Acetivibrio cellulolyticus CD2: one gene and its partner. The protein of the gene in region 1 interacts with the protein of each later gene in a pairwise test. Links are inferred from orthologs where the notes say so. Each region holds a gene or a part of one and is shown in the gene's direction. Other genes may lie near its edges.

Region 1 (5,867 bases):
CACAGGTAAACTAGTAGTAACAACAGTTTTTTTTTCCATAAAAGGTATGCCCACTCCTATTTCAGTCTTAACTAAAAGATATATCCTATGTTTGGTCTGGTTTATTCCTGCACTGGTAAATTCTGATTTAAAATCCGTCTCAACACTTCCTGTGGGAATTACCTTGAAATTTATATCTGGTCCCCATGCCGCAAATATTGGTTCTCCCAAAATTGTTCCTAATGGTATTGAAATCTTTTCTCCATCTAATCCTGATAATTGATCCTGAACACTTAGCGAGACATTTGCAAATATTCTATTCAGCTTGGCTATATCAGTTTGTACAGATGTAATATTACCACTTTCATCCTTGCTAATTGTTGCTATATCATTATATTCTATGTTATCCGGAAAGTTCTCACTAACTGCATTACCAACTACTCTCGTTATTATGGATTTCACCTTGTATTCAGATATTTGAGCCATACTAGCCCTCAATCGGTTTTCAATAAAAGAAAGAAACAATATTAAAGTAATCACTATAAAAACAATAGCAACATAAGCTTTAACTCTTTTTCTGTTACGCCTCACATACCACAGACGTTGATACAAATTGGTCTTTCTACGCATAAAAAAACCTCCTTATCATTATAGTATGATTAAAGAAGTTTTTTTGTGAATTACCTAAATCTTAACAGTTCATCCCTAAATAGCATCTTTTATTATCTGGAAAGCCAAATATCTCTTTAATGTTGTCTCTATCTGCACATATATATCCTCTAAAAACATTTCATACAGGGATTTGTTCTCAATGAGATATTTACAGTCTAATGATTTGTCAATAATATTACATACCTTCTTCAGTACTTCCTTATCCTCTAAAACCTTGTAATTTCTATCCTTGGCAACAATCAACTTAAGCAGCGACGGCATCTTGATACTCAAATTCTCATTTGAATTATCAAGTCCTAGAAGCATGTCAATGTCAACTTCAAGCTCTTTTATTATCTTAAGTACAATTTCAAGTTTAGGGTTTGCTTTGCGTCCGTTCTCCAATTGTGAAAGGTATCCTGCAGATATTCCAACAACCTTTGCGAAATCTATGAGGGAATAATTCTTCTCTTCGCGTTTTGCCTTGATTATTTCCCCGAATTTAATTTCCACGCACATACCCCCTTATTCTTTTTATTCTATTCTATAAAATCAATTTGAATTTTACAATAGGAAAATGATAAACAATTTTAACCAGCAGTTAAAGATAATTTACATATAGCGCTTGCCACAAAGGCTTTTCCCTATCGATTGCAGCTACAGATGCGATATGTTATAATGTAATAAGTTTTTCATAGAAAGACTAACTTTTGATGTGCTTATTAAAGGAGAGGAGCTTTTATGAACTCTAAGAAAACCGCTGTTTCTAAAGAAAGAACAAGTAAAAAGAAACAGCAATCATCAACGGGGAGAATTATACGCAATTGTTTCAGAATTTTATTTCTTATTGGGTTTACTATATGTGTTATATTGGCAGGTATAGTCACTGGTGCAGCGTTCGCTTATATCAAAACTTCTGAACCTATAACTTCCGACCAACTTATGCTTAAAGGTTTTACTACCCATGTTTATGATTCGAAAAACAAAGAAGTTGTTGCCCTTCAAGGGGTACAAAACAGAGAGATGGTTGACGAAAAGGACATTCCCCAGGATTTGAAAGATGCCTATGTTGCAATAGAAGATAAGCGTTATTATGAACATCACGGTATTGACTTTAAAAGATTTGGAAGTGCTATTATCAATTTTATACTTCCCGGGGGTGAATCTCATGGTGGAAGTACCATTACCCAGCAGGTTATAAAAAACGTCACAGGTGAAGACAGACGTTCCATAAAAAGAAAGGTCCAGGAAGCATGGCGTGCAATGGAACTTGAGCGCAATATAACCAAAGATCAAATACTTGAGATCTATATGAACCTTATATATATGGGTGAAAATTGCTATGGAGTACAATCCGCTTCCAAAACCTATTTCGGAAAGGACGTAAAGGATCTTACCCTGGCCGAATGTGCTTCGCTTGCAGGAATAACCAACCTTCCTGGAAAGTATGATCCATTTACTACAAAAGGTAGAGAGAGTAACCTTAAAAGGCAGAAGATTATTTTAAAGGAAATGCTTGATCTTGGTTTTATAGAGCAGCCAGAGTACGATAATGCCTTAAAACAGGAAGTTGCTTTTGCCGAATCTAATAAACATAAACAGCAAGTTGCCAGCAGCCAGCCATATTTTGTAGATCAGGTTATTTTAGATGTAAAAAAAGATCTTATGGCTATAGGATATTCAGAAGATATGGCTATCAAAACTATATATAACAACGGACTTAGAATATACTCAACCATGGATTCCACTGTACAAAAAGCCATGGACGACGTCTTTTTGAACGATGAATACTTCACAAAGGTAAATAACAAGACAAGTCAATCACCGCAGGCAGCCATGGTAATAGTCGATCCTAAAACCGGGCAGGTTAGGGCTATGTATGGAGGTGCAGGTAAAAAAGTTGGTATTCCGTTAAACAGAGCAACCTCAATAGAGAGACAGCCGGGTTCCACTATCAAACCTATCGCCGTTTACGGTCCAGCAATTAATGAAGGTTTAATTACTGCTGCAACAGTAGTTGATGATGTTCCTGTATACTTGAACGGAGTGAGTTATGGGCTTTATCCCAGAAATTCAGGCGGTAAAAATGATTATGACGGTCTTACAACCATCCATGATGGTATCACAAAGTCTGTAAACGTAATTGCTGCAACAGTATGGAAAAATTATTTAGGCCCGGATTTATCCCTTAAATACCTGAGCAGAGTCAATATAAACAGGGAAAATGAACGCAATCTGGCGCTATCTATGGGTGGTATGGACAAAGGAGTCAGCCCTCTTCAGATGGCAGCAGCTTATGTTCCTTTTGTAAACAAGGGTATGTATTATGAACCTACAACCTATACAAAAGTTGAAGACATGCACGGCAATATTATTCTTGAAAAAAAGCCTTCACATAATATTGTTTATGAAGAGTCTACAGCCTATATAATGACAAATATGATGAAAGATGTTGTCAATTCTCCTGATGGAACAGCAAATCGTTGTAAACTTCAGAATGGTAAAATGCCAGTTGCTGGTAAGACTGGTACAACAAATAATAATCGCGACAAATGGTTTGTAGGGTTTACTAACTATTATGTCGGTGCAACATGGTATGGCTATGACAGGCAGGTATCCTTGTCAACAAACGAACGCAACAGAGCACAGCAAATATGGCATGACGTTATGGATAAGGTTCATAAGAACCTTAAACCGACTGACTTTGAAAAAGCATCTGGTATTGTTAAGAAAACAATATGCAAATACTCCGGCAAAATTGCCACCGAATTGTGCCAAAATGACCCAAGAGGCAATGCAGTCAGAGAAGAATATTTCATTAAGGGAACAGAGCCTGATGATGAAGATACTTGTGATGTTCATGTTCGTGCAAAAGTTTGCAAAGACAGTAAAGATATCTTTGGCAGGAACCTGCTTGCAGGTGATTACTGCCCTGCCGGGTCAGTAATTGAGCAGATATTTATTCAACGTAAGAAAGCATATACTCCGCTCAACCCGGGAGACCCATATCCAACAGACTGGAAATACGAGCTTCCTGCAGGCGAGTACTGTAATTTACATGGTCCAAATTCACAAGATAATACGAATGCTAATTCAGGAGGCAATTCACAAGATAACTCAAAGGACAACTCATTGCTAGACTGGTTTGGTGGTTTGTTTAATTAAAAAAACAAGGAAATTGCTATTGGAACGATGAGAGGTAATTACTCAAACTTCGCAGTTTGGTAATTACCTCTTAATTTTGAAAAATTTCAAGGAGTAACTTCAAATTATTGTATATTTCATGTTTGTTCCTCTATTTTTATTAATGATAAATATAGCTTTGTCTGCTAATTCCTCAGGATTTTTAATGGCAACCACACCTAAAGCTTTTGGTATTTCTCGTCTAGTTACTATTGCATTCAAACCATATGTAAGAATCTCCTTCTCAGAAGTTTTAAAATAAACATCACCATATTCTTTACTAAAATATGCCCAAGTACGCACAACATAAACTTCCTTTATGTCTGAAAGCTTAAGTATACTCACTTTATCTATGCTCGTTACTTTAATTGTTTCTTCAGTTAATTCATATTCAGTAGTTGGGCTATTTTTTATTATCTTTTTATAGACGCCTAGAGATAGTGACAGTCCTAAAGTAATGAAAACAATTGCAAATATTGCAGTAATGGCAAAGTATTTAATAAAAGCTGATATGTTGTACTGTTGAACAAAGTATTTCAAATGCAATAATTTAACAACCAAACAAAACCAAAAAACAACGAAAAGCATCATAAAAGTTCCTATTACATAAGATGCCCAAGCACTCAAAACATATCTCAACTGATCTGGCTTCCCTTTCCAAATAAGCATTATTTGCACACCTACCTTCTGCACCAAGTACCCATAAATTCAGTGGATATAAAATATGATCTTCCCATAATTGCACCTGTAGTTGGAGACACCTCACAGTCTGTACCACTTTGCCCCGTGTCTCAGAGGAGCTCAGAACGAGCTCCTCTTAAATAAAACTTGCATTTCATCATATCACATTTATTTAACTTCCCAATTTTATTATGGCGACTTTGGTTATGATATTTTTTGTTGCCCTCATTGCGGTTCTGCTACCACAGACAGCAGCCCTCATATCTTTTCATTTTTTCGATATTCTTTTTCATTCTATAGACTATCTTCCTACATACTCTGAAAACATGTTCCCATTAAGTGTCTTCCATGTAGTTTCTGCCCCTTCTTTGATTTCAGCTGTAGCTCCCACCTTTTCCTCTTTTTCCGAAATAATAGCCGAAAGCTCATCTGGCGTAATAAATGGTACCAATGCCTCATCGAAGATTTCTTTATATATGCTGTTCGTATAAAGGTTCGGATCCTTGATTGGCTCCCAATTATCGTCATAAATATAAAATGTGTAAAAGCACTCTTTATTGCCAATCTCATCTGAATTAGCTGCATTACTATTATTATCAAAACGAATGGTATCCAGCTCAATCCCGCCTGATATTCCCTTTGCCTCCGCCATTTTAGGAATCTGCCCTAGCTTGTCTGACAAAGCAAGCTGATTAATATCAGTTTCACTTTCAATATATACAATTGGCTGCCAGTTACCATCTTTGTCAATAAGACCATATTCTGCACCATGATTGCTTGCTCCACCGCTACCATAAGACTGATAATATCCATATTCATTTATTGTAGATTCGCTTCTGGCCCAAGTCTCGTAATAATAACAAACAGATAGTTTCCCATTGATATATTTTATGATATAAACAAGAGTACTATCATCATCCTCACTATAAATATCCATACCATTTAAACGAAGAGCCAATTCGTTTACTCCATCCTTACCGCAATCGATATAGCTATGATCTATGTATTTAATTTTCTTATTTGAAGAATAATTATAATAATTCGTTGTAACTATGTCGAGTACTTCCGAAAATGTATATTCACTTCCCTTTTTGTATAAAGCTTCGTCCATACCGTCCTTTGGCATAAAAAGGTCAAAAGATACCTTCGTTTCATTTTTCATAAATTTCTTGTAGGCTTCCATGGAACGTTCCTCTGGATTGAGGGTTGGCTTTATTATAGATTTAACGGTTGGCACTATTGTCGGTGCAATCGTTGGAGCTACTGTAATAGCAGAAGTCATTGACGGTGAAGTAGTTAAGTTTTTAGGATTATCAATACTTTCAAACTTTTTGCATCCACTAATTATTAACAATGACACAATTATTAAAACA
Region 2 (5,749 bases), 610 kb from region 1 along the record:
CACCAGAGCTTGCAGCAGATATTATGGACAGAGGTATAATGCTTACAGGTGGTGGGGCTCTCTTAAGTGGACTTGACAGGTTAATTAAAGGTGAGACGGGTATGCCTGTGTCAGTAGCTGAAAAACCTTTAGATTGTGTAGTAATGGGTTCGGGAAAGGTGCTAGAAGAGATAGAAACATTAAAGAAAGTGCTTATTTCTCCTAAAAAACTAAGATAGAAGGGAGATAATGTATTTTGTTACGTCTTATAAAAAGCAAAGTGTTTATCTTATTAGTTATTACTTTAGCAATATTGGTTGTTATAGGTTTTTCTTCAATGCCAAATAACAAGGTTAATTATGTAGGGGATGTTTTTAGTACTATTTTATCTCCATTCCAGAGATTTATAGATTTTTCAGGCGGGAAGATTAATGATTTTTTTGCTCATTTTGATGATATTAATAAGTTGAGAAAAGAAAATGAGTCTTTAAAGAAAGAAAATAATGATTTGAAAAGTCAAAATAGGAAGCTGTCAGAGTTAGAAGATAAGAACAAAGAACTTAGAAAAGCTCTGAATATAAAAGATCAATATAGCAGTATGAAGATGATGGGAGCTAATATAATAGCAAAAGATATGGGTAACTGGTTTAATATTTTTACCATAGACAGGGGAACAAAGGATGGTACATTAAATGACTTTCCGGTTGTGACAAGTGATGGTCTTGTAGGAAGAGTTATGGGAACAGATGTTTTATCCTCGAAGGTTATATCCATAATAGATGAAGGCAGTTCCGTCAGTGCAAGGTTGACTAAGACCAGCGATTTAGTTGTTATAAAAGGTGATGCAAAGCTTAAAGACCAAGGTCTTTGCATAATGGAATATATTCCTGCTGATGTGGATATATCAGTGAACGACACTGTTGAAACTTCAGGTATGGGTGGAATTTATCCGAAAGGTATCGCTATAGGCAAAGTAAAGGAAGTAAGGCAAAGAACAAATGAGTTGGACAGGTATGCTATTATTGAGCCATCTGTCGACTTCAGAAGGCTTGAAGAAGTGTTTGTTTTAAATACCAAGAATACTAACAGTGAAGGCGAAGATAACAGATGAGAGGAAAAATAATTGCCTATACTATCCTAATTTTTCTGACAGTTTTGATTCAATCTACTTTAGGTAGTTCTATGAGTGTTTATGGGGTTAAGCCTAATATAATTTTAGTTGTAATAGTTATTGTAGGGCTTTTAAGAAATAATATTGAGGGTGCAATAGTAGGTTTCTTTTGCGGACTGTTGCAGGATTCAGTTTCAGGCATGGTTATTGGATTTTATACATTATTGGGGCTTTACCTTGGGCTTGTTATTGGTTCTATAAATAAAAAGCTTTATAGGGAAAATATTCTTATTGCAGTTTTTTTTACTTTTCTGTCGACAATAGTTTATGAGTATCTAGTTTACTTTTTAAACACATTTTTAAGAAGACCACTTGGTTTCATCTATCCGATGCAGAATGTAATTCTACCTGAAGCAATTTATAACAGTGTAATTTCTATATTTGTATTTATAATAGTAGTTAAATTGCACAGGCGTTTTGAGGAATTTGACAAAAGTTCCAGAAGGTATTGATTATTTCTTAGTTAAGTGTAATTCTTAATTTACTATTCGATATAACTGGTGGTGAGGTTATGGAAGAAAAAAGATCAAATGAAAGATATGTTTTACTTGCGATTATGTTTTCGCTTGTTTTTGGGGTAATTGTGGTTCAGTTGGTAAACCTTCAAATAATTCATGGAAAAGAGAATGACGAAAGTTCCCAGCAAAGGCTTTATCAAGAAAGGGAGATTGTTGCATCAAGGGGTATAATAGCAGATACCTATGGGGTACCTATTGCTACAAATAGAGTTGGGTATACAGTTCAGGTGGCAAAAACTGGCCTTAAAGAAGCTGAAGTTAATGTGATGATCCTTAAATTAATTGATATTTTTAAAAAAAATGGCGATTCATACGAATCAGGACTTGCAGATTATCTGACTTTTAACCCTATAGCATATGGGAATAAAATTAAAAAATCGGATAAAGCCCTGGCAAAGTGGAAGAGTGAGATGGTTTTAAAGGATAAGGATATAGCGTTGTTGAAAACACCTTTGGATGTTTTTAAGTATTTCAGGGAGAAAAAGTTTAATATTGATAAGAAGTATACTGACGAAGAAGCTTATAAAATAATGTGCATGCGTTATGACATGCTTATCAAGGGGTATACAGCATCTAATCCACTTTGTATTGCAAAGGACGTGGACTCCAAGACAGTGGCTCAGATTGAAGAACGAAGTTATGAGTTCCCAGGTGTTCTTATTGATATGGAGCCCGAAAGAAAGTATGTTGATGCATCTGATTTTGCACACGTATTAGGTTATATAGGTTTGATGACTGACAAAGAATACGAAGCCAATAAAGATTCTGGATATAAGTTTAATGACAAAATTGGTAAGATAGGTATTGAGCAAGCTGCCGAAAAATATTTAAGAGGAATAAATGGAAAGAAAAAGGTTGAAGTGGACACCAGCGGCAGGCTGACTGCTGAATTAAACAGTGAACCGGCAATACCGGGAAATGATGTTTATCTTACTATTGATTCAAAGCTTCAAAAGGTTGCAATGGAATCTTTACAGCGTAATATTGAGGAGATTAAGTCGGAAGCCGATTTTAAAAAGAATTTTGGGGACGCTTTTGCAGGGGCAGTTGTTGCAATGGATGTCAATAATGGTGAAATCCTTGCGATGGCAAGTTATCCGACATACGATCCTAGTGTTTTTTTGGCAGGGGCTGATGATACTGAGGCTGAGAAGAAAAAAATGGAGTATAATACTGATAATAAAAACACACCTTTGCTCAATAGGGCTATTGGGGGGAAATACACCCCTGGGTCAATTTACAAGCCTATTACCGCAGTAGCTGCACTTGAAGAAGGAGTAATAACTCCAAAGACAAAGCTTTATGATAAGGGATATACGACAATTGGTGGTTGGAAGTTTTACTGCTTGGAATATAGAAATCATCAAGGTCCCCATTATGAAATAGATCTCAATGAGGCATTGATGACTTCATGCAATATATACTTCCACGAAATTGGCTACAGTACAGGGATTGATAAAATAGATAAGTGGGCAAAGTTATTTGGACTTGGAGAACTCACAGGTCTTGAAATAGGTGGAGAGAAGAAAGGTACAAGAGCTAACAAGGAAACAAAAAAGGCGACCTGGAATGATGATTGGAGGCCGGCAGACACAGCGCAGGCAGCAATAGGACAATTTAACAATGAGTTTACTCCTATTCAATTAGCAAACTATGTTAGTACTCTTGCAAACGGAGGGAAAAAATATAAGCCTCATTTGATAAAACGTGTAAAAAAATATGATGGTTCCATTGTGATGGAAACTAAGCCGGAATATGAAACTGTTCCTGTTAAAAAGGAAACTCTGGAGGCTATTAAAGAGGGTATGGTTTTGGTTTCAAACTCAGTTGAAGGAACTGCATCTTCCACTTTTCAGGGTTTTCCGTTCACTGTTGCATCTAAAACTGGTACACCTGAAACAGGAAATGAATCTAAAGGAAGTTCATCAAATGGTCTTTTTATTGCCTACGCCCCAGCAGAAAATCCTCAAATTGCAGTAGCTGTAGTTGTGGAACATGGTGTATGGGGGACAAACACTGCACCGATTGCGCGTGATGTACTGGAAGAATACTTTGGATTAAACAGTGATGCGCATAGTGATGATCAAATTGCAGTGGAAAGAGTTGGATTTACACACTAATCGACTAAAAATTAAACAATAAATTAATGCAATGGGGGTTATTATAAATGAAGGAAGGCAGTGTAGTTTTTAAGGGGTCTTTAAACTGTCTCACTATTATTTTTAAGGAAGATGTTGAATTTAATGAGATACTAAGGCAGATAGAGGAAAAGGTATTATCTGCGGGGAAATTTTTTAAAGGTGCTACGCTTTTGATTAAGTATCGGGGCAAAAAGTTGTCATTTGCAGAAGAGGAGAAAGTATTTCAACTTCTCCAAAATAAGAGCGGGGCAAAGATAACAGGTATTGAAATGGATACGGAAGAACCGCCGAAAGTTGAAGTTGAGCCACACCCTCAACCTCACGCAAAGATCAGGATGAGTAATTTTTTCTTTAAAGGGTTGGAAGAAGGAATAACCAAATTTTACAGGGGGACTGTCAGATCGGGTCAATTGGTCAATTTTGACGGTAATCTGGTTGTTGTAGGTGATGTAAATCCCGGAGGCGAAATAATTGCAACGGGAAATGTTGTGATTATGGGATCATTAAGAGGTATTGTACATGCAGGTGCCAATGGAAATAAGGAAGCAATTGTAGTAGCTCTAAATCTTCAACCTACGCAGTTAAGGATTGCTGATGTAATAACACGTGCTCCGGATGAAAAAGATACTGGAGGTCAGTTTACACCTGAACTTGCGTATATCAAGGACGATATTGTATATATTGAGAGATATTTACCCTCTCGGTAAGTCTTGTGTGTAATGATTAATGAGGAATTGACAAATGATAAAAAGAAATATATAGTGTTATTAATGATAAAAATAGAATTTATATACAACATGTATTTATGCAAAAGTATTTTATAGAAAATAGGGCTATTTCTCGATTACGAAGTAGCATTTTTTCTGAATATATGGCGGGAGGTAGACATAGATGGGAGAGGTTATTGTAGTAACTTCAGGCAAAGGCGGTGTAGGAAAAACTACAACGACAGCTAATATTGGTACCGGATTAGCGCTTCAGGGTAAGAAGGTTGTTTTGATTGATACAGATATAGGGCTTAGAAATTTGGATGTTGTAATGGGGTTGGAAAACAGAATTGTATATGATCTTGTTGATGTAGTTGAAGGTACTTGCAGAATTAAGCAAGCTTTAATAAAGGACAAGCGATATGAAGGACTTCATTTGCTTCCAGCAGCGCAGACAAGAGATAAGTCTGCTGTGACTCCAGAGCAGATGGTAAAACTGACAGATGACTTAAAGCAGGAATTTGACTTTATACTAGTAGACTGTCCAGCTGGTATCGAACAGGGTTTCAAAAATGCGATTGCCGGAGCTAGCAGGGCGATAGTTGTTACTACGCCTGAGGTTTCAGCAGTAAGGGATGCTGACAGAATAATAGGATTACTCGAAGCTAATGAACTGAAAAACCCTAAGTTGCTTATAAACAGGGTAAGGCCTGATATGGTAAAACGCGGGGATATGATGACAATTGACGATATAATTGACATACTTGCTATTGACTTAATTGGAGTTGTTCCGGATGATGAAAAGATCATTGTTTCTACTAATAGGGGTGAACCAGCGGTAACAGATACTAAATCTCTTGCAGGAGAAGCATATAGAAGTATAACCAGAAGAATACTAGGTGAAAATATTCCTATACTTAACCTTGAATCGGACGAAGGCTTCATGTTTAAAATTAAAAAGTTGTTTGGTTTGAAAGCGAATTAATAAAGGAGGAGAATTATGTTGCTAGATTTATCGAAGATATTTGGCAAGTCTAAAAATTCTAAAGACTTTGCGAAGGAACGACTGAAGCTAGTACTAATCCATGACAGAGCAAATGTCTCTCCTCAGTTTTTGGAGATGGTTAAAGGAGAAATCATCAAGGTAATATCCAACTATATGGATATAGATGAAGATACACTTGACATACAGATGACCAGAACAAAAAGTGAAGAGGGCGACCGTATAGTACC

Evidence for each region. Proteins that work in one complex are often made in the same cells at the same time.
Region 2: the proteins of ACECE_RS0220360 (region 1) and mrdA interact in binary tests that used the Escherichia coli proteins (3 or more experiments, as listed by UniProt). The link is inferred for Acetivibrio cellulolyticus CD2 from one-to-one orthologs.

Annotation. Positions count from the first base shown.
Region 1 is NZ_JH556659.1:52,578-58,444, reverse strand. What follows is about bases 973-4,083. They hold ACECE_RS0220360 (transglycosylase domain-containing protein), read left to right. Parts: upstream 973-1,371; coding sequence 1,372-3,795; downstream 3,796-4,083. Other genes in these bases: ACECE_RS0220355 (hypothetical protein), read right to left, coding at 3,895-4,083; ACECE_RS0220365 (helix-turn-helix domain-containing protein), read right to left, coding at 973-1,149. Also shown: sporulation protein YunB, read right to left, coding at 1-609; more of ACECE_RS0220365, read right to left, coding at 685-972; more of ACECE_RS0220355, read right to left, coding at 4,084-4,491; ACECE_RS0220350 (hypothetical protein), read right to left, coding at 4,796-5,867. UniProt on the Escherichia coli protein: Cell wall formation. Synthesis of cross-linked peptidoglycan from the lipid intermediates.
Region 2 is NZ_JH556659.1:665,088-670,836, forward strand. The notes cover bases 1,232-4,224. They hold mrdA (penicillin-binding protein 2), read left to right. Parts: upstream 1,232-1,661; coding sequence 1,662-3,788; downstream 3,789-4,224. Other genes in these bases: mreD (rod shape-determining protein MreD), read left to right, coding at 1,232-1,602; minC (septum site-determining protein MinC), read left to right, coding at 3,836-4,224. In the rest of the region: ACECE_RS0222820 (rod shape-determining protein), read left to right, coding at 1-218; rod shape-determining protein MreC, read left to right, coding at 260-1,090; more of mreD, read left to right, coding at 1,087-1,231; more of minC, read left to right, coding at 4,225-4,516; septum site-determining protein MinD, read left to right, coding at 4,701-5,501; cell division topological specificity factor MinE, read left to right, coding at 5,517-5,749. UniProt on the Escherichia coli protein: Catalyzes cross-linking of the peptidoglycan cell wall. Responsible for the determination of the rod shape of the cell. Is probably required for lateral peptidoglycan synthesis and maintenance of the correct diameter during lateral and centripetal growth.